DNA from 4 places in the Mesorhizobium album genome. Region 4 is predicted to be linked to each of the others. Evidence: predicted binding sites of a transcription regulator. Region 4 holds the regulator's gene; each other region holds the start of a gene.

Region 1 (5,193 bases), on a different contig from region 4:
GCCGCCAATTCCGACGCGTCCGGCGCCGTCAATCGGGGCGGCTCGGCGATCGTCAGCGCCGCATGCGTCTCGACGGTCGGCACCACCTCGGGGCTGACGCCGCCCAACGCCACGCTTTCCTGCGGCGCGCCGCAGGAGAACCAGTATGCGTCCTTCGATCCGCTGGCCGACGTCACCCCGCCCGCTTATGGCACATGCCAGTCGATGCCTAACGGCAGGACGGTCACGCTCTCGCCAGGCACCTATTGCGACAAGACATGGTCGGGCAACATCACGCTCAATCCGGGCATCTACATCCTGCGCAACGTCACCATAAAGCCGGGCGGCAACGGCAGCCTGACCGGCCTGGGCGTGACGATCTTCCTGATGGAAAACTCGCAGATCTACATCAACGCCAACGAAACGGTGAACCTCTCGCCCACAACCACCGGGCCCTACGCCGGCATCACCATTTTCCAGGCCCATGGCAACACACAGGCGCTGACGCTGAACGGCGGATCCGGCTCGGTGGTGAGAGGCTTCATCTACGCCCCCGACGCGACCATCACCTATGCTGGCAATTCCGACATGAGCGCTGAAGGCAGCTGCCTGCGGCTGGTCGGCAACACCGTGGCGATGACAGGGACCTCGGCGGTGAAATCGGACTGCGCGGCCGAGCTCGGCGGCCGCGAGATGTATGCCGGCCGGATGATCACGCTGGTGAAGTGAAGACTACAACATCGGGGGGTGGCGAAAGCCGGCGCGACGGGGGGCGCTGTCCCGCCGACGTCTCAGCACTTGATTCCGGCTCCGCCGACACTTCGTCATCCTAGGGCGGAGCAAGGAGCGAAGCGACGCGGCGTAGACCCTAGGATGACGAAGTGCATAGGCCGGCGATCCTTCGTTCCCCCTCTGCCCTGCTCCAACGTCGTGCCCTAAGGCTCCGAAACAATATCCGCGCCCGGCTGTTCGTCGAACAGCACCGCGCAGCCGCGTTCCAGCGCCACCTGGCTCAAGGCGTTTGCCGCCGCCTCGTCCGACGAGACGAAGTCGCCGGTCAGGACGCGCAGTTCCTCGACGGCTTTCGCCATCGAGATGAGGCGACCCGCAACGCGGTCGCTCGCGCAGGCGTCGACAATGTAGATGAGATCAATGAGTTCGAAGCTGTCCATGGCGGCCTCCGCCCGCTACGTCCCTTCGACTCAGTCAACGGCGCGGCGGGCGGCGAGGTTCCGCGCTCTAAAGCGCGTCGCGCTGAAGCGGATTCAGCCGACGCGCTTTAAGTCTTGTTCCGATCAGGAATTCGACGGCGGCCTCGCCGACGCGCGCTTGAGATCGAAGCGGGGCGGCAGGCACGGCTCGAGGCAGGTCCTGCGCACCGATCCGGTCGTGGCCGGATCGACCGGGATAAGGACCTCCATCCCGGCCCGGCGTTCCGGCCAGAGCGGCCTGCCGAAGACCAGGAAGATGCCGGCGATCAACACCGCCAGCAGAAGAGCGGCGAATGCGTTCGCGATGATCTCGCCGGGTTGCATGGACATCTCCCTGGTGGAACGCTCAAGAAGTTGCCCGCCACATCGCAGGTGATGGCGGGCACTCCTTTGGCAGCCGCCGATGAAGGGACTTTGTTCGACGGCCTGTGAGGCAATGAATTGGCGCCGCACTTGTTTCCTTAAATCCGGCCATTCGGGCCACTGCGTTCAAGGATGTGCGACTTCAGTCCACGGTCGCCAGGGACGGTAGGCCCAGTGCCCAACTATTGGCTTTTCCGGTCGGGCCCGTACGCAGCAGCCGATCATGTCGGCCAGACGCAACCAGTTGCCTGCGAGCGCATTGACTGGACGGCTACTCCAGCTGCTGCCCGCGCCTTCTGCGGAAGACGCGGGCTTTTTTCTCGCCGCCTGGGCTCTCAATCATCCATTTTCATCGGCTGATGGCCCGGCCTCTGATGCCAGACGACCTGGCGAAAATCCGTCAGCTCGACCACCTGCTCGCAGACCGGACAGATATAGCTGTCGCAGCATTGACGAAGCGCCGGCGGGTCACGGTGGGCCGTGACGGCGGGCGGGTGCGGATCCGTTGGCAAGGCTTGATTCAGCATCGACTTCCTCCCTGGTTTTTCTGGTTTTTCGAGCATTATTCCTCGCCCCGCTTGCTCCTCGCCCATGGCGGTTTCAATCGGCGCGACCAGCGCGCGCCGGCGAGCGGAATTGGAGATGGATTGTTGTGGATGGGGCTTGGCTTTGCCGTGACGTTATCGGCGAAATTCACTTACCAAGGGTTCATCGAATTCTCCCTTTGGGAGTGAAAACGGATGGTCCCTCAACCATCGCCGTGCCAGGCAAGAAGCAGCAAATCACCGGCAGGGCGCGCTTGCAATAGCGGTCTCGCCGCAAAATCGATTACCCGCCGCGCCCGGCAATTACATTAGCAATTGCTCATTGACAGGCGTATGAATCCGGCAGCGGTCGCCGACGATCGCAGCGTCCGGCTCCGCTTGAAAACAGGGGAGGATGTCATGGCCGAAGCTGCAATGAACGTCACCAAACTCGCATCCAAGTCGCACGACAATCCCGACGAGGTCCGCTCGCCCGCCAAGACGCGCGTCGAAATCGTGCGGCTGCCGGGCTTCACGCTCGGGCGGATGAACATGCAGCCTGGCTGGAGCTGGTCCGAATGCGTGAAACCGGTGGTCAAGACCGACAGCTGCCAGGTCTCGCATGTCGGCTATGTCGTATCCGGAAGTATCACCGTGCGCATGAACGACGGAACCGAGAAGACCTTCACCGAAGGCATGTCCTACACCATCCCGCCCGGCCATGACGCCTGGGTGGAAGGCGATCGGCCGTTCCAGTGCATCGAGGTGCTCAGCGCCGAGCAATACGCCAAGCCGGCATAGGGCGGCGGTTGGCGATTGCAGCGATCGCCTGTCTGAGCGCTCTCCCCTTGTTCTGAGGGAGGATTGGCGGCTTCGACGCAACCGCCTCCGAAAGCATGGGTTGCGTGCGGTTGCGAACGTTCTCATTCGCGGCGTCGTCGCTTGACAAGAAACCGGTTTTGTTCTCTCTATGTTCCAGTAAAAACCTCTTACAACAGTCGTCGCTAATGCTGCGACGCCGCAAGGGGATGGAGACGGGAGCGCGCGATGCTCGCCACGAACGCCGCTTCAGCCGCCACCATCCTGCATGCCGATCTCGATGCCTTCTATGCCTCGGTCGAGCAGCTGCTCGACCCGTCGCTGCGCGGCAAGCCGATCGCGGTCGGCGGCGGCGTGGTGCTTGCCGCCTCCTATGAGGCGAAGGTTTTCGGTGTGCGCGGCGGCATGCCCGGCCGCAAGGCGTGCGAGCTCTGCCCGCAGCTCATCTTCGTCGGCGGCCGCTTCAGCGAATATCAGCGCCTGGGCGACGCCGCGATCAGGGTGCTCGACGATTTCACGCCGCTGGTCGAGCGCATCTCAATCGATGAGGCCTTCGCGGATGTGGCCGGCTGCACACATCTGTTCGGGCCGCCGGAGGAGATTGCGCGAAAAATCCGCCGCCGCGTGAAGGCCGAGCTCGGCCTGCCGATCTCGATCGGCGTGGCGCGGACAAAGCATCTCGCCAAGATCGCCTCGCAGGTGGCGAAGCCCGACGGGCTGGTGGTGGTCGAGCCCGGCACCGAGCTTTCCTTCCTGCATGAGCTGCCGGTGTCGCTGATGTGGGGCGTCGGCCCGGCAACCAAGGCCAAGCTCGCTGAAATCGGCGTCGAGACTATCGGCCAGTTGGCGCACACGCATAGCGGCGCGCTGCAGCGGCTGATCGGCCATGCCGCCGGCCAGAAGCTCGCGGCGCTCGCCTGGAACCGCGACCCGCGCCGGTTGGAGACGCATCGCCGCGCCCATTCGGCCGGCGCGCAGTCGGCGCTTGGCCGCAAGCCGGCGCTGCCACACGTCTTCGTGCCGACGCTCCTGCATCTGGCCGACCGCGTCGCCAGTCGGCTGCGCGCCAAGGACAGGCCGGGCCGCACGGTGACGGTGCGGGTGCGCTTTTGCGACATGCGCGCCGTCACCCGCTCGGTGACGCTGGAGCAGCCGATCCAGGCGACAACGATGCTCGCCGAAATCGCCGAGGAGCTGGTGCGCGGCGTGCTCGCCGCCCATCCGGGAGAGCGGGAAATCTCGCTGCTGGCGATCTCGGTCTCGCATCTGGAGGAAAGCACCGAGCTGCAGCTCGAGCTGCCGCTTGGACTTGCCGACGAAAAGCTCAAGCCCGGCAGCCGCCGCGGGCTCGCCCGCTTCGGCGCCGACCGCGCCGTCGACAAGATCCGTAAGCGTTTCGGCAAGGAAGCCGTCGGCTACGGCACCGTGGCGCTGGAAGCAGCGCGCTCGGTGCCGGATGAATTCAGGGAGCTGGCGGAGAAGGAGCTGTGAGGGCTGGAGCGCTGGAGAATTGGGGCGAAGCGCCGGAGCTGCCAATCTCCCCCCTTGTGGGGGAGATGTCCGACAGGACAGAGGGGGCGCTGTCCCGCCAGCCTATCCTCTTCGTCATCCACGGGCGAAGCAAGGAGCGAAGCGACGCAGCGCAGACCCTAGGATCCTGCCGTGACCTGCGAGCGTTGCAACGGTGCAGAACGCTCACCATCCGGTTCCGCGAAGGCGGCGCTCCTAAGCCCTCTGTCCTGCCGGACATCTCCCCCGAGGGAAGATTGCGCACTCCGCCGCTGGCGCGCGGCTTAATCAGTCTCGGCAATCTCCCAGTCCAGCGTCATGGCGGCGCTCATCGTTTGCCCATCATCGAGCACCGTCAGCCCCTCGCCGTGATGCGCGTCGACGGTGTGCGAGACCGGCTCGAAGCAGAAGAAGCCGGCATCGGGCGACGGCGAATAGAGGATGTAGACGGCAAGTTCCGGCGAGGCGCTCAGCGCAATTCTGATCCCATCCTCGAGCTGCGTGATCGAGGCGCGACGGTTCCAGCCGTCGAAGGCGTTGTTCACCCAATCGAACGGCAGCGGGATGGGGCGCTCGAAATCCCAACCCGGATGCTCGCTCACCGGCACGACGCCGACAGGCAAATGGCGCTCGTCCTCAAGCCAGACACGTTTCGCCTTCGCCTTCAGCAGGGTTGTGTCGCCGCGCGGGAACCAGGGGTGGAAGCCGAGACCGTAAGGCAGGCGCATGCCGGCGCGGTTCTCCACCGTCAGACATGCGTCCAGCGCGCCGTCCTGCAGCGCATAGGT
Region 2 (5,193 bases), on a different contig from region 4:
CCGGCGGAAGTGGACGAAGTCATCCTCGGCCAGGTGCTGACCGCCGCGCAGGGACAGAACCCTGCCCGCCAGGCCTCGATCAAGGCCGGCCTGCCTAAGGAGACCACCGCCTGGGGCCTCAATCAGGTCTGCGGCTCGGGCCTCAGGGCAATCGCGCTCGGCATGCAACAGATCGCCACGGGCGACGCCAAGGTGATCGTCGCCGGCGGCCAGGAATCGATGTCGCTTTCGCCGCACGCTGAGCACCTGCGCGCCGGCGTCAAGATGGGCGACTACAAGATGATCGACACCATGATCAAGGACGGCCTGTGGGATGCCTTCAACGGCTACCATATGGGCAACACCGCCGAGAACGTTGCCCGCCAGTTCCAGATCACCCGCGAAGACCAGGACCAGTTCGCGCTGGCCTCGCAGAACAAGGCCGAAGCTGCGCAGAAGGCCGGCAAGTTCAAGGACGAGATCGTTGCGTTCACCATTTCGGGCAAGAAGGGCGACACCATCGTCGATCAGGACGAATATATCCGCCATGGCGCGACGATGGATGCGATGACCAAGCTGAAGCCGGCCTTCGACAAGGAAGGCACGGTCACCGCCGGCAACGCTTCCGGCATCAATGACGGCGCCGCCGGCGCGCTGCTGATGACCGAAGCCGAAGCCGTCCGGCGCGGCATCACGCCGCTGGTCCGCATCGCTTCCTGGGCCACCGCCGGCGTCGATCCGGCGATCATGGGAACCGGCCCGATCCCGGCCTCGAAGAGAGCGCTGGAGAAGGCCGGCTGGTCGGTCAAGGACCTCGACCTTGTGGAGGCCAATGAGGCCTTCGCCGCGCAGGCCTGCGCCGTCAACAAGGGCATGGGCTGGGATCCTGCGATCGTCAACGTCAACGGCGGCGCCATCGCCATCGGCCATCCGATCGGCGCCTCCGGCGCCCGCGTCTTCAACACGCTGGTCTACGAGATGCGCCGCCGCGGCGCCAAGAAGGGTCTCGCGACGCTTTGCATCGGCGGCGGCATGGGCGTTGCGATGTGTGTGGAAGCGTTGAACTGAGGCAATAGCGAACGAGCGAATAGCGAATAGGGAGTAGCGAATAGGGGAAAACAGCGTTTGCGCGACGGGACATCGGACCCCTACTCGCTATTCGCTACTCCCTATTCGTTCCCCCGACCAAGGGAGGAGCACATGACCAAGGTAGCAATCGTCACGGGCGGATCGCGCGGCATCGGCGCGGCGATATCGGTCGCCTTGAAGAATGCCGGTTATTCGGTTGCCGCGAACTATGCCGGCAACGACGAAGCGGCCCAGAAATTCAAGGCCGAGACCGGCATCCCGGTCTACAAATGGTCGGTCGCCGACTACGACGCCTGCACCGCCGGCATCAAGCAGGTCGAGGCCGATCTCGGCCCGGTTTCGGTTTTGGTCAACAATGCCGGCATCACCCGCGACGCCATGTTTCACAAGATGACTCGCGAGCAGTGGAAAGAGGTCGTCGACACCAACCTCTCCGGCGTCTTCAACATGACGCACCCGCTGTGGAGCGGCATGCGCGACCGCAAGTTCGGCCGCATCATCACCATCTCCTCGATCAACGGCCAGAAGGGTCAGGCCGGCCAGGTCAATTATTCGGCCTCGAAGGCCGGCGATATCGGCTTCTCGAAGGCGCTGGCCCAGGAGGGCGCCCGCGCGGGCATCACCGTCAACGTCATCTGCCCCGGCTACATCGCCACCGACATGGTCAAGGCCATCGACGAGAAGGTGCTCAACGAGCGCATCATCCCGCAAATTCCGGTCGGCCGCCTCGGCGAGCCGGAAGAGGTCGCGCGCTGCGTCGTCTTCCTGGCGTCGGACGATGCCGGCTTCATCACCGGCTCGACCATCACCGCCAATGGCGGCCAGTACTTCGCCTGATTTTTTTGACACCGACGGCAGGCGGTCCGGGCAACTGGATCGCCTGTTTTTTGTCTGCGACTCCAAGCGGGCCGCCCAGCGCCTGCCTCAATACGGCACGCAAAAGTTAACGGCCTCCCCGCTCCCGGTGCAAAAGACGGTTCACAAGCTGTGAATTTTCGGTACGCAAGCTGTGGACGACACCATATCTAGGGGTGAACAAAACAGGAAACATTACGGATCGCTGATTCGTCGCCGATTCGTTCCGTCTTTGGCCAGAACGTTAACGCAAAGAGCCGGAAATGGCGCCGAAATGATTAACGGCGGTTTAGGAAAGGTCAACCATTTCATAATCTTGGTGGCTGCGCTCGCATCCGTCGCGATCGTTCACCGGCAAAGGTTAACGGCCCATCGGGGCTTGCCTCAGCCAAGCATGAAACGGGCCAATCCACAGATTCAGCATGTGGTGAGACTCAGCGTCAAAAAATCCACATATAGCCGTGAACAAAACCTGAATCAGAACGAGTCAGTGATTCGTCGCCGATTCGTTCCAGACTCGTTCCAGCAGTTAACGACAGCGCATTTTGACGGGTGCCAACCTGCGTCGCCGTCCTTCGTAGGAACATTCCGCTTTCGCTTCGCGCTCTAAATCCCTATGTGTCGCCTGTCACACGCGGCGGCACCGCCGCGTTCCGACAAACAAGCGGCAGAAAGACCTTAATTTCCGGGCCGATGAACATTCAGCCGAAACACACCCATCCGCTGATCCTTACGGGCCGCGACGTGACGGCCGTGCTTGGGCCGACCAATACCGGCAAGACCCATCTCGCCATCGAGCGCATGGTGGCGCATGAGAGCGGCGTTATCGGCCTGCCGCTGAGGCTGCTCGCCCGCGAAGTTTATACCCGCGTCTGCGAGAAGGTCGGCGCCCACAAGGTGGCGCTGGTCACCGGTGAGGAGAAGATCGTTCCGGCGAGCGCCAAATATTCGGTCTGCACCGTGGAGGCGATGCCGCGCGAGACCGACGCGGCCTTCGTCGCCATCGACGAGGTGCAGCTTGCCGGCGACCTCGAACGCGGCCACATCTTCACCGACCGCATCCTGCACCTGCGCGGCCGCCAGGAAACCCTGCTTCTGGGCGCCGCCACTATGCACGGCATCCTCCAGCGCCTCTTGAAGGGCGTGTCGGTGGTGACGCGGCCGAGGCTGTCGCACCTTGCCTATGCCGGTTCCAAGAAGCTCACCCGCCTGCCGCGGCGCACGGCGATCGTCGCCTTCTCCGCCGACGAGGTCTACGCTATCGCCGAACTGATCCGCCGCCAGCAGGGTGGCGCAGCGGTCGTGCTCGGGGCGCTCTCGCCACGCACCCGCAACGCCCAGGTGGAAATCTTCCAGTCTGGCGATGTCGACTATCTCGTCGCCACCGACGCCATCGGCATGGGGTTGAATCTCGACCTCGACCACGTCGCCTTCGCCCAGAACCGCAAGTTCGACGGCTACCAGTACCGCAACCTGACTGCCGCCGAGCTCGGCCAGATCGCCGGCCGCGCCGGACGGCACCTGCGTGACGGCACCTTCGGCGTCACCGGCCAGGTCGATCCGTTCGACGAGGATCTGGTCCAGAAGATCGAGGGGCACGATTTCGACGCCGTGAAGGTTCTGCAGTGGCGCACCGCCGATTTCGATTTTACCAGCCTCGATGCGCTCAAGCGCTCGATCGAGACCAACGCGCCGGTCGAAGGATTGACGCGCGCGCTGCCGGCGGTGGACGCGCAGGCGTTGGAACATCTGTCGCGCGACGAGGATATCCGCGCGCTCGCCTCCGGCGCGGAGCGTGTGGCGCTCTTGTGGGAAGCCTGCGCGCTGCCGGACTACCGCAAGATCGCGCCCGCCCAGCATGCCGACCTCATCGCCTCGATCTATATGGACCTTGCGCGCCATGGCCATGTCGACGAGAATTACATGGCCGAGCAGGTGCGGCGAGCCGACACGACAGATGGCGATATCGACACGCTGTCGCACCGGATCGCCCAGATTCGCACCTGGACCTTCGTCTCCAACCGACCGGGCTGGCTGGCCGATCAGGCACACTGGCAGGAAAAGACGCGCGAAATCGAAGACAGATTGTCCGATGCGCTGCATGAGCGGTTGACGAAACGCTTCGTAGATCGCAGGACTTCCGTGCTCATGCGGCGCCTTAGAGAAAATACCATGCCTGAAGCCGAAATCAGCCCATCCGGAACCGTCCTCGTCGAAGGCCATCATGTCGGCGAGTTGCAGGGGTTCCGCTTCACCGCCGACCAGAGCGCCGGCGGCGAGGATGCCAAGGCGGTGCGGACCGCCGCCCAGAAGGCGCTTAGCACGGAGTTCGAAGCGCGCGCCGAACGCTTTGCCGCCTGCGCCAATGGCGATCTCGCCCTGGGCTCGGACGGCGTCCTGCGCTGGATCGGCGCGCCGATCGGCACGCTGGTCGCCGGCGACGAGGCGCTGAAGCCGCGGCTTGTGCTGCTTGCCGACGAGCAGCTGACCGGCCCTGCCCGCGACAAGGTCGCGGCGCGCGCCGAGCGTTTCGTCAACTTCCAGATCGAAACGCTGCTGAAGCCGCTGGTTGACCTGAAGAACGCCGAGCAGCTTGCTGGCATCGCCCGCGGCATCGCCTTCCAGCTCGTCGAGCATTTCGGCCTCATCAACCGCCGCGACATCGCGGAGGAAATGAAGTCGCTCGACCAGGAGGGCCGCGCTGCGCTGCGTCGCCTGGGCGTACGCTTCGGTGCCTACCACGTCTTCGTGCCGGCGTTGATCAAGCCGGCCCCCGCCGGGCTGGTGACGCTGCTCTGGGCGCTGAACAACGACGGCAAGGAGAAGCCCGGCTTCGGCGACGTCGTCCACGCGCTGGCCTCGGGCCGCACCTCGGTGGTCATCGACCCGTCCTTCGACAAAACCTTCTACAAGCTCGCCGGCTACCGCAATCTCGGCCGCCGCGCCGTGCGCGTCGACATCCTCGAGCGGCTGGCCGACCTCATCCGCCCGGCGACCAACTGGAAGCCCGGCCTCGGCCAGCGGCCGGACGGCGCCTATGACGGCCATGCCTTCATGGTGACGCCGCCGATGATGTCGATCCTCGGCGCCACCGCCGACGACATGGAGGAGATCCTCAAAGGTCTCGGCTATCGCGCCGAGCCGAAGCCGGCCGCCGAGGTGAAGGCCAAGCTCGATGCGCTGGACAACGCCGCCCGCGAAGCCGCTGCCGCTAAGGCAGCGGCGGAAGAGGCCGCGCGCGCCGCGCAGGCGGCCGGGGCAACGGCCGCC
Region 3 (5,193 bases), on a different contig from region 4:
CCGCTGGTGGTGCTTGCGCTGGTGGCGCCGCGCGCCGGCATCGGCGGGCGCTTCGTCCACTATGTCGTCGCCTCCAACTGGGCATCGGCAATCATCGCCTGGCTGATGCTGCCGTCGGCGCTGCTCAGGCTCTTCCTGCCTTCGACCGACGAGATCAGCGGCCTGGTCTCGCTGCTCTTGTTCGCACTGTCGATGGTGCTGACCTGGCGCATGACCAATGCGACGATCGGCAAGGGCGCCGCCGTCGGCACCGCTGTGTTTGCCGGCATGTTCGTGGCCTCCCTGCTCGTCCTGTTCGGCCTGCAGGCGCTGCTTGGCATCGACATACCGAATGGGGCAAGGGGCTAGATCTCAGCGCCCTCTGCCACCACGGATTTGCCAGCCACCTCCGGATAATCCACCCCCACGAGAAAAAGCCCGTCCGGCGGGGCAACCTGGCCGCAGGCGGCGCGGTCGCGCGCTTCGAGGGCCGCCTTGAGATCGGCGGCGCTCCAGGAGCCGTCGCCGACGCGCCGCAAGGAGCCTACCATCGAGCGCACCTGGTTGTGCAGGAAGGAGCGCGCCGAGGTCCTGACCTCGATGAGATCGCCCACGCGGCTGACATCGAGACGCGCCAGCGTGCGGACCGGGCTCTCGGCCTGGCATTGGGTAGAGCGGAAGGTGGTGAAATCGTGCCGCCCGAGCAGCACTTTTGCCGCCTCGTGCATGGCCTCGGCATCGAGCCGCTTCGGCACCCACCAGACCTTGCCCTTTTCCAGCGCCGACGGGGCGCGGCGATTGAGAATGCGGTAGAGATAGTGGCGGCCGGTGGCGGAGAACCGGGCGTCAAAATCGTCGGCGGCGACCGCCGCCTTCAGGATGGCGATGCGCGCGCCGGCCGCCTGCAGATGGGCGTTGACGGCATCTCGCACCTTGTCGCCCGCCCAAGCCTTGGCGAGATCGACATGCGCCACCTGGGCGGTGGCGTGCACGCCGGCATCGGTGCGGCCGGCGGCACGTATTCTCACCTCTTCGCCGCAGAACTTTTCGATCGCCTGCTCGATCGCCTGCTGCACCGAAGGCTGGTCCGCCTGATGCTGCCAGCCGGCGAATTGGCTGCCGTCATATTCGATATCGAGCCGAAAACGCGGCATGTTCAGACAACCGCCTGCGATCGTGGCGAGGCTTTGTCTTTTCGGTTGAGCATGATCTTTCCCGAAAACCGGTTCCCACTTTTCGGGATCATGCTCTAGGCGGCCAGCGCTGTGAAAGCCGAAGCATAAACCAGCTTGCCGGCCTCGGGCGCGTCGCCCCAGGCGAGAGCCTGCAGCGCCTCGCCCTGGTATTCGCTCTCGAACTTCTCGGCGCGGGCATGGGTGTAGCCGAAGCGGCCGTAATAGGCCGGATCGCCTAGCACCACGGCCAGCGTCTCGCCGGCTTCCTTGAGGCGGACATGCGCCTCGCGGATCAGCGCGCCGCCGATGCCAGTGCCGTGGAAGGACGGCTCGACCGCCAGCGGCGCCAGCGCCACGGCAGCGAAACGCTTGCCGCCGTTCTGCACGAAAAGCCTGGAGAACAGAATATGGCCGACGACCTGACCATCCTCTTCCGCCACCAGCTCGACGACCGCGTCGCCGCCGGTCACCAGCGCGTCGACCAGGCCGGCCTCGGTCTGCTGGCCGAAGGCATGCTCCTCGACGAGGCGGATCGTCTCGCGATCCCGCGGCGTCGCCGCGCGTATCGACATCATGCTCATTTGAGTTTCATTCCTTTTTCGATCTTGGCCCCACGCAGGAATTCCTGCGCGGCGGCGGGCCTTCCGCCCGCCCGTTGAACTTCGACCAGCCGGACCGCGCCTGACCCGCAGGCGACCGTCAGCCGGTCATCGAGAATTCCTCCCGACTCGCCGACGCCTTCAGACAGCGTCGAGCGAAGCAGTTTCAGCCGCTCCATGCGGCCACCAATTTCGACCTCGCTCCACGCGCCCGGAAAGGGCGAGAGGCCGCGAATGTGATTGTGGACTTCGCCGGCAGGCCGCGTCCAGTCAACGCGCGTCTCCGATTTATCGATTTTCTTGGCGTAGGTCACCCCCGCCGTTGGCTGCGGGGTAAATGTCAGACAATTTATCCCCAACTGCGCGAGCGCTTCCACCATCAGCGAAGCGCCGATCGCCATCAGGCGGTCATGCAATTCGCCGGCGGTCATATCGGAACCGATGGCGCATTTTTCAACCAAGGCCACCGGCCCTGTGTCGAGACCCTCTTCCATGCGCATGACCATCATGCCTGTCTCGGCATCGCCGGCCATGATGGCACGCTGGATGGGAGCAGCACCGCGCCAGCGCGGCAAAAGCGAGGCATGACCGTTGAGGCAGCCGAGCTTCGTCGCCTCAAGAACGGGTTTCGGCAGAAGCAGACCATAGGCGACGACCACGGCGACATCGGCGTGCAAGGCGGCAAAGGCCCGCTGCTCAGCGTCGCCCTTGAGCGATGTCGGCGTCCGCACTTCGAGGCCAAGCCGTTCCGCCTCGCGCTGCACGGGCGAGGGCGTCAATTCCAGCCCGCGCCGGCCGGCGGCGCGCGGCGGCTGCGTGTAGACGGCGGCGATGTCATGGCCGGCTTCGGCAATGGCGCTGAGCGTCGGCACGGAAAAATCCGGCGTGCCCATGAAGATGACGCGAAGGGGCATGACCCCTAGCCTACCATCTTGCCCGGCGCCTTCTCCTTGGCGAGCTTCTTGAACTTCCTCACCACCATGTCGCGCTTCAGCTTCGAGATGTGATCGATGAACAGCACGCCGTTGAGATGGTCGATCTCGTGCTGCAGGCAGGTCGCCATCAGGCCTTCGGCCTGCATCTCCTGCAGCTTGCCGTCGCGGTCGAGATATTTCACCCGCACGGCGGCGGGACGCTCGACCTCGGCATAATAGTCCGGGATCGACAGGCAGCCTTCCTCATAGACCGAGCGCTGGTCGGAGCTTTCGAGGACTTCCGGATTGATGAAGACATGCGGCGCCGGCGGCTCGCCTTCCTTGGCAAGGTCGATCACCAGCAGGCGCAGCGCTTCGCCGACCTGGATCGCCGCTAATCCGATGCCCGGCGCGTCATACATGGTCTCCAGCATGTCGTCGGCGAGCTTGCGCAAATCGCTGTCGACGCGCTCGACCGGTTTGGAAACCTGGCGCAGGAGAGGATCGGGAAGGATGATGAGCGGCTTGATCGACATGGCGTTTCACCTAAGACCTCGTTGGAGAAGCGTCAACCGGGATAGCCCTGACATGTTCACGTTTTGATCTATGCCAGCAGGCCGAATCGGTTATGCTGCTTCCATGAACGACATGACCTCAATACTTTCGGAACCGGTCGCGCGGCTCGGCGCCACCACGATCACGCTCGGCGAAGCGCTCGGTTTTGGTGCGCTCCTGCTGCTGGCATTGTTCCTGGCGCTTGTCATCGCGCTCTGGCGCGCGGCCAAGGCGCGCGCGGTTGCCACGGCGGAGGCCGCCGACCATGCCCGCGACACCGAAGCGCGCATGGCTGACATCCTGCAAGCGCAGGCCGAGATGCAAGGGCGCATGGGCGCGATCGCCGAAGTCTTCGGAGCCAGGCAGGCCGAGCTCACCCAGTCGCTCGGCCAGCGGCTCGACGCGATGACCGGCCGCCTTGGCCAGACCATGGCCGAGCAGACCAAGTCGACGCATGAGAGCCTGGCCAAGCTGCAGGAGCGGCTGGCGGTGATCGACACCGCGCAGGGCAACATCCAGTCGCTCGCCGGCCAGGTCGTGCAACTGCAGGCGATCCTTTCCAACAAGCAGACGCGCGGCGCCTTCGGCCAGTCGCGCATGGAAGCGATCATCGCCGACGGCCTGCCGCACGGCGCCTATGAGTTCCAGGCGAGCCTCTCCAACGGCAGCCGGCCGGACTGCCTGGTGCGGATGCCGAACGGCGCGCCGATGCTCGCCATCGACGCCAAGTTCCCGCTGGAGGCCTGGAATGCCATCCGCGCCGCCGAGGGGGCCGAGCTGCAGAAGGTGGCGGCGCAGGCGTTCCGGCGCGACATCGAGGTGCATATCCGCGATATCGCCGAAAAATACCTGATCCAGGGCGAAACGCAGGACACCTCCTTCATGTTCGTGCCGTCGGAGTCGGTGTTCGCCGAGATCCACGAGAATTTCGAGGCCGTGGTGCAGAAGGCGCACCGCGCCCGCGTCGTCATCGTCTCGCCGTCGCTGTTGATGCTGTCGATCCAGGTCATCCAGGCGATCCTCAAAGACGCGCGCATGCGCGAGCAAGCGCATCTGATCCAGGGCGAGGTGATCCGCCTGATGGAGGACGTGGCGCGCGTCGACGAGCGCGTGCGCCGGCTGCAGACGCATTTCGGCCAGGCGGCCAAGGATATCGACGACATTCTCGTGTCGACGACGAAAGTCACCAAGCGCGGCCAGAAGATCGAGGCGCTGGAGTTCGGCGAAGGCGAGGCCGAGCCGCCGCGCGGTGGCCCGGCCAAGGTGGAGGCCGGCGCGCGGGTGGCCGATTCCAAGACGGGCCAATTGCGGCTGAGGGTGGTGGAAGACGGCGATTAGCCACCCCGCCTTGGAGATTGGCCGGAACGGCTATCACTTCGTCATCCTGGGGCGAAGCAAGGAGCGAAGCGACGCGCGCAGACCCAGGATCCTGCCGTGACGCTAAGGCGTTGCGGCGGTGCAGAATTCTGGTCCGTCGCGTTCCTCGATGACGGTCACGGCATGGATCCTCGGGTCAAGCCCGAGGATGACGAAGGCGCGGAAGATTCGGCCAATCGCCGAGGTCTGCGCCAGTCCGCCGATGCGATGACCGCTACTGCTCCTCGACGATCCTGGTGCCCTCGAATTCCGGCAGCCAGTGCAGCGCCGAGCGGTGCCAGTATTGTGTTCTCGGCACCAGCTGGTCGCGCTGGCGTGCGGTGCCGGTCCTGATGCCGTAGACCTTAGGCCCGTCGCCGACGGACGTGGCGTAGAGATGCGAACCGCAATCACCGCAAAAGCCCTGTGCCCGCTTGGCGCCGCTCGACCCGGTCTTGATATAGACCTTGGGCGTGCCCTTGGTGATGCGATAGTCCTCTTCCGGCACATGCACGGTGACGCGGAACGCGGTGCCGGTGAGCTGCTGGCAATCCGTGCAATGGCAGATCGAGGTCTTCTCGGGATCGACCTCGGCCTCGTAGGTGATGGCGCCGC
Region 4 (5,193 bases):
ATCCAGACACGGCTGATGGGCCGTGTCGTCATCGCCGAGGAAATGGCCAATGACCGTATCAGGCTGACCATCGACCTCATCTCGACCGCGCACCCTAAGCTGCGCTACGCCCCGGATCGCGTCAGGCTCTCGGCGCGCAGGATCCCACCCGACTTGGAGGCAGGATCGCTGGTGACAGGCTATGCGCGGCTCTTGCCGCCGACCGGCCCGGTCCGCCCCGACAGCTACGACTTCTCCTTCGACAGCTATTTTTCCGGCATCGGCGCCAGCGGGTTTTTCCTCGGCGATCCGAAAGTCGTTTCGGCAACCGACCCGCCCGCCGGCGCAGGCCTAGCCTCCGCCGTCGAGAACGCTCGCGAAAATATCGCAGATCATATCAGAAGCACGGTCGGCGGTCCGGAAGGGGAGATCGCGGCTGCGCTGATCGTCGGTGTTCGCGCGGGCATTCCCGAGGACATCAACGAGGCGATGCGGCGGACCGGTATCTACCACATCATCTCGATTTCCGGCCTGCACATGGCGCTGGTCGCCGGCACGATCATGCTTTTGCTGCGCGGCGCCTTCGCGCTGTTTCCGGATTTCTCCTCGCGCCGCCCGGTGAAAAAATACGCCGCGGCAATCGCGCTGGTGTCGATCGCCGCTTATCTCGTCATTTCCGGCGTCGTGGTCGCGGCCGAGCGGAGTCTCATCATGCTCGCGGTCATGTTGATCGCCGTGCTCTTCGACCGGGCGGCGCTGACGATGCGCAATCTGGCGATTTCGGCCATCGCCGTCATCCTGGTGTCGCCGCATGAAGTGGTCGGCCCGAGCTTCCAGATGTCGTTTGCCGCCACGGCAGCGCTCGTCGGCGCCTATGCCGGCTGGGCCGAATACCGCACCGGCAAAGTGAGGGTGCCGCCGCCGAAGCGTTCGTTCCTGCGGTTCCTGTCGCGAAAGCTGGCGGTCGGAGCGGGTGGCGCCGCCATGACCTCGATCATCGCCGGAAGCGCTACGGCATTGTTTGCCATCTGGCACTTCCAGCGCGTCTCGCCGCTCAGCCTGCTGGCCAATCTCGCGATCATGCCGATCGTCACGGTCGTGATGTTCCTTGCCGTCGCCAGCGCCGTCATGATGCCGTTCGGCTTCGACTGGCCTTTCCTCTATTTGATGGGCAAGGGGCTGACGGCGATGATCGCGATCTCGGGGTGGATTTCGGAACGCTCGCCGGTCGATGCCGTCGGGCTGATCTCGATCCAGTCGGTGCTGCTTACGACAATCGCGCTGGTCATTGCGACCATGGCCACCACCTGGCTCAGGCTGGCGGCCGTTCCCTTCGCGTTGGCCGGCCTGCTGACGATCCCGCAGGTGCGCACGCCGGACGTCCTGATTTCCGAGGATGCGCATCTGGTGGCGATGCCGATCGGCGGCGGCGAACTCGCCATCAACCGCGCGCGCTCCAACGAATTCACAACCGACAACTGGAAACGGCGCTGAAGGCCGAGACAATCGTGCCGCCCGAGACATTCGTCAGCGGGGAGATAACCGATCCCGTCGGCCTGCCGCCAGGCTCGCCTTTCTACTGTACCGGCGACCTCTGCATTGGCCGGCATCCATCCGGCGCGCTCGTCGCGCTAGCCGAGAACCGCGACAGCGCCCGGCCGGCCTGCGGCTTCGCCGATCTCATCGTCATCAACGACGCCATGGCCTACAACCCTTGCCGCGATCCACGCGTCCTCGTCGTCACCAAGCGGCAGCTCGCGCGTGACGGCAGTGCCGCCGTCTTCTTCGACCCGCAATCGGCGACAGCGCGGCCAGCCATTCACTATGCCGTCCAACAGCCTTACCGTCCCTGGCACGAGCAACGACGGTATTCGCGCGAGGCGAGGGGGCTGGCACCCTACAAGCAGCCTGAAACGCCAGAAGCCAAGCCTCAACCGGCTCAGTAGCGGTTCAGCCATGCTGAACCGCTACTGAGTGTTTGTCTTGACGCAATTCCGGACGGAAAACCGCTGCGCACTTTCCTGGAATTGCTCAGTAGCGCCGGATGAGCCCGACGAGCTTGCCCTGAACCTTGACGCGATCTGGGCCGAAGATGCGGGTCTCATAGGCCGGATTGGCGGCTTCCAACGCGATCGAGGCGCCCTTGCGGCGGAAGCGCTTCAGTGTCGCCTCCTCGTCATCGACCAGCGCCACCACGATCTCACCCGGGCTCGCGGTGTTGGCATTGCGGATGATCACGGTGTCGCCGTCGAAGATGCCCGCCTCGATCATCGAGTCGCCCTTGACCTCCAGCGCATAGTGCTCGCCGCCCGTGATCATGTCCGGCGGCACCGTGATCGAATGCGTCTGGTGCTGGATGGCGTCGATCGGCACACCGGCGGCGATGCGGCCCATCACCGGAATGGACACGGCCGAAACGGCATCGTCGTCATTGCTGGGCGCCGGCGTGCGCGAAGGCGCCGCAGGCTTGATCTGTCGGCCGAGATTGCCTTGTCCGAGACTTCCCTGGATGACGCTCGGCGAAAACTTCCTCGCCGCGTTGAGGCCGGGCGCGATGGAATCGGGCAGGCGCAGCACCTCGAGGGCGCGCGCCCGGTTCGGCAGCCGGCGAATAAAGCCGCGCTCCTCCAGTGCCGTGATCAGGCGGTGGATGCCCGACTTCGAGGCAAGGTCGAGCGCTTCCTTCATCTCGTCGAAAGACGGCGGAATGCCGCTTTCCTTGAGCCGTTCGTGGATGAACATCAGAAGTTCATGTTGCTTGCGTGTCAGCATGGCAGCCCCCAACGGGTTCCAAAACCAGAATCAGAAAACAAACCCAGAACAAACACTATCTGTTCCAGTTGTGTTCCGCAACCGTTTAAAGTTTAGTGAATGTGTTGACGTTTTGTTCAGCGTAACATCAGAACGCTGCATTCGGCGCCGGCTTCCGCGGCCGGCGCGTAGGGCTCGCGCACGATCAGGCCGTTGGCGTCGGCCAGCATCCGCAGCATCGAGGAATCCTGGATGCCGAACGGCGTTGCGACCAGCGCCCCGGCATCCTCGCGCACGACGGCGCGCACATAGTCCTGCCTGATGTCGTTAGCGTGCATCGCGGAACCCAGCCATGCCGTGCGAATGTCCTGCCGGTAGGGACGACCGCCGAGCCGCGCCAGGAGCGGCTTCAGGAACAGTTGCGAGCAAACCAGGCTCGCCACCGGATTGCCGGGCAGGCCGACGCAGCGGATGTCGCCGAGCCGGCCAAACATCAGCGGCTTGCCGGGGCGCATGGCGATCTTCCAGAAATCGAGCTGCATGCCTTCGCCGGTCAGCACGTCGTGGATCAGGTCATGGTCGCCCACCGAGGCGCCGCCAAGCGTGACGATGACGTCGGCGCCGGCCTTGACCGCTTTCTTCACCAAAGCCGCGATTGCGTCCTTGCGGTCGGCGGCAATGCCGAGGTCGAGCGCGCGCGCGCCGACCGACTGCGCCACGGCGGCGACGCCATAGGCGTTGGACGAAATAATCTGGTCGGGACCGAGCGCGCTGCCCGGCGGCAACAACTCGTCGCCCGTGGCGATGATCGCGACGAACGGCTGCCGCACCACATTGAGGCTCGGATGGTTGGCCGACGCCGCCAGCGAAAGCGCTGCCGGATCGAGGTCGCGACCTTTATGGAGGAGCACGTCACCCTCGCCGAAGTCGAGTCCGCGGCGACGGACGTTGCGTGCCTGCGCGGTCGGCTCGATCACTTCGATGCTGCCGCCGCCGAGGTCGCGGACATTCTCCTGGATGACGACGGTGTCGGCACCTTCGGGGAGCGGCGCGCCGGTGAAGATGCGCACGGCCTCGCCCTTGCCGACGGAACCAGTAAAGCCGCGCCCGGCAGGCGCCATGCCGATGACGGAGAGCCGCGCCGGCATTGACACTACGTCCGTGTAGCGTACGGCATAGCCGTCCATGGCCGAAGCGTTGAAGGGCGGCTGGGTGCGCAGCGCCGCCACCGGTTCGGCCAGCACGCGGCCGGCCGCATCGGCGAGCGGAACGCTTTCGCTGGGCAGCGCCGCAGCACCTTCCAGCAGGCGTTCGAGCGCCTCGGCGACCGGAAGCAACGCCATCTCAAGAACCTGCCTTGTAGTCGCCCGACTTGCCGCCGGTCTTCTCGACCAGCCTGATGCCGGAAATCACCATGGCGCGATCTGCCGCCTTCGCCATGTCGTAAATGGTGAGACAGGCGACCGAGGCGGCGGTCAGCGCTTCCATCTCCACCCCCGTCTTGCCGTTGACGCGGGTAAGCGCGGTCACTTTGAGGCCGGGGAGCGCGCGGTCGGGCTCGATTTCGACGGCAACCTTGGTGAGAAGCAGCGGGTGGCAGAGCGGGATCAGTTCATGCGTCTTCTTGGCCGCCATGATGCCGGCGATGCGTGCGGCCCCCAGCACGTCGCCTTTCTTGGCGTCGCCGGCCAGGATCATGTCCAGAGTTTCCGGGCGCATGGTGACGAAACCTTCGGCGATTGCCGTGCGCGTCGTCTCGGCCTTGTCGCCGACATCGACCATGTTGGCTTCGCCCTTGGCGCCGATATGGGTGAGGGCGGGCATCAGACGGCCTCGGCCGGCGCATTACCCGTCAGCAGAAGCGAGGTCGCGGCTGCCACGTCGGCCTGCCGCATCAGGCTCTCGCCGACGAGGAAGGTGCCGATCCTGCTCTTTTCCAGCCGGCGGCAATCCTGATGCGTGAAGATGCCGCTCTCGCTGACGAGCAGCCGGTCAGACGGCACCATGGCCGCAAGCCGCTCGGAAACGTCGAGGCTGGTCTCGAAGGTTCTCAGATCGCGGTTGTTGATGCCGATCAGCCGCGACGTGAGCTGGAGCGCGCGCTCCATTTCCTTCTCGTCATGCACCTCGACCAGCGCGTCCATGCCGAGCTCGAAAGCCGTCGCTTCGAGCTCGCTGGCTAAAACGTCGTCGACGCTTGCCATGATGATCAGGATCGCGTCCGCGCCCCAGGCGCGGGCTTCATAAACCTGGTACGGGTCGAAGAGGAAATCCTTGCGCAAAGCGGGCAGGCCGACCGCGGCGCGCGCGGCGGTCAGGAACGCGGGCGCGCCCTGGAAGGACGGAGCGTCGGTCAGCACCGAAAGGCAGGCAGCACCCCCTTGCTGATAGGCCCTGGCAAGCGCCGGCGGATCGAAGTCGGCGCGGATCAGCCCCTTGGAAGGGCTCGCCTTCTTGATCTCG

Evidence for each region. The regulator LexA, encoded in region 4, represses DNA repair genes until DNA is damaged. The targets are predictions, from matches to a motif close to TGTTCNNNNTGTGTTCNG.
Region 1: the regulator LexA is predicted to act here: its motif matches at 3,038-3,055, upstream of dinB (DNA polymerase IV).
Region 2: the regulator LexA is predicted to act here: its motif matches at 2,431-2,448, upstream of RFN28_RS12480 (helicase-related protein).
Region 3: the regulator LexA is predicted to act here: its motif matches at 3,257-3,274, upstream of RFN28_RS17905 (DNA recombination protein RmuC).

Annotation. Positions count from the first base shown of each region.
Region 1 covers NZ_JAVIIW010000072.1:13,211-18,403, forward strand. Annotated here, with positions in the region: gene RFN28_RS32895 (TadE/TadG family type IV pilus assembly protein) at 1-708, shown strand, start outside; gene RFN28_RS32900 (hypothetical protein) at 915-1,151, opposite strand; gene RFN28_RS32905 (polymerase) at 1,275-1,514, opposite strand; gene RFN28_RS32910 (hypothetical protein) at 1,928-2,287, shown strand; gene RFN28_RS32915 (cupin domain-containing protein) at 2,498-2,878, shown strand; gene dinB (DNA polymerase IV) at 3,125-4,387, shown strand; gene RFN28_RS32925 (aldose 1-epimerase) at 4,690-5,193, opposite strand, start outside.
Region 2 covers NZ_JAVIIW010000012.1:54,419-59,611, reverse strand. Annotated here, with positions in the region: gene RFN28_RS12490 (acetyl-CoA C-acetyltransferase) at 1-1,047, shown strand, start outside; gene phbB (acetoacetyl-CoA reductase) at 1,180-1,905, shown strand; gene RFN28_RS12480 (helicase-related protein) at 2,617-5,193, shown strand, end outside.
Region 3 covers NZ_JAVIIW010000020.1:75,408-80,600, forward strand. Annotated here, with positions in the region: gene RFN28_RS17880 (transporter) at 1-348, shown strand, start outside; gene truA (tRNA pseudouridine(38-40) synthase TruA) at 345-1,133, opposite strand; gene RFN28_RS17890 (GNAT family N-acetyltransferase) at 1,229-1,735, opposite strand; gene fmt (methionyl-tRNA formyltransferase) at 1,732-2,667, opposite strand; gene def (peptide deformylase) at 2,673-3,203, opposite strand; gene RFN28_RS17905 (DNA recombination protein RmuC) at 3,307-4,560, shown strand; gene RFN28_RS17910 (GFA family protein) at 4,814-5,193, opposite strand, start outside.
Region 4 covers NZ_JAVIIW010000004.1:10,727-15,919, reverse strand. Annotated here, with positions in the region: partial or broken gene RFN28_RS04540 (ComEC/Rec2 family competence protein) at 1-1,925, shown strand, start outside; gene lexA (transcriptional repressor LexA) at 2,011-2,751, opposite strand; gene RFN28_RS04530 (molybdopterin molybdotransferase MoeA) at 2,868-4,073, opposite strand; gene moaC (cyclic pyranopterin monophosphate synthase MoaC) at 4,075-4,557, opposite strand; gene trpC (indole-3-glycerol phosphate synthase TrpC) at 4,554-5,193, opposite strand, start outside.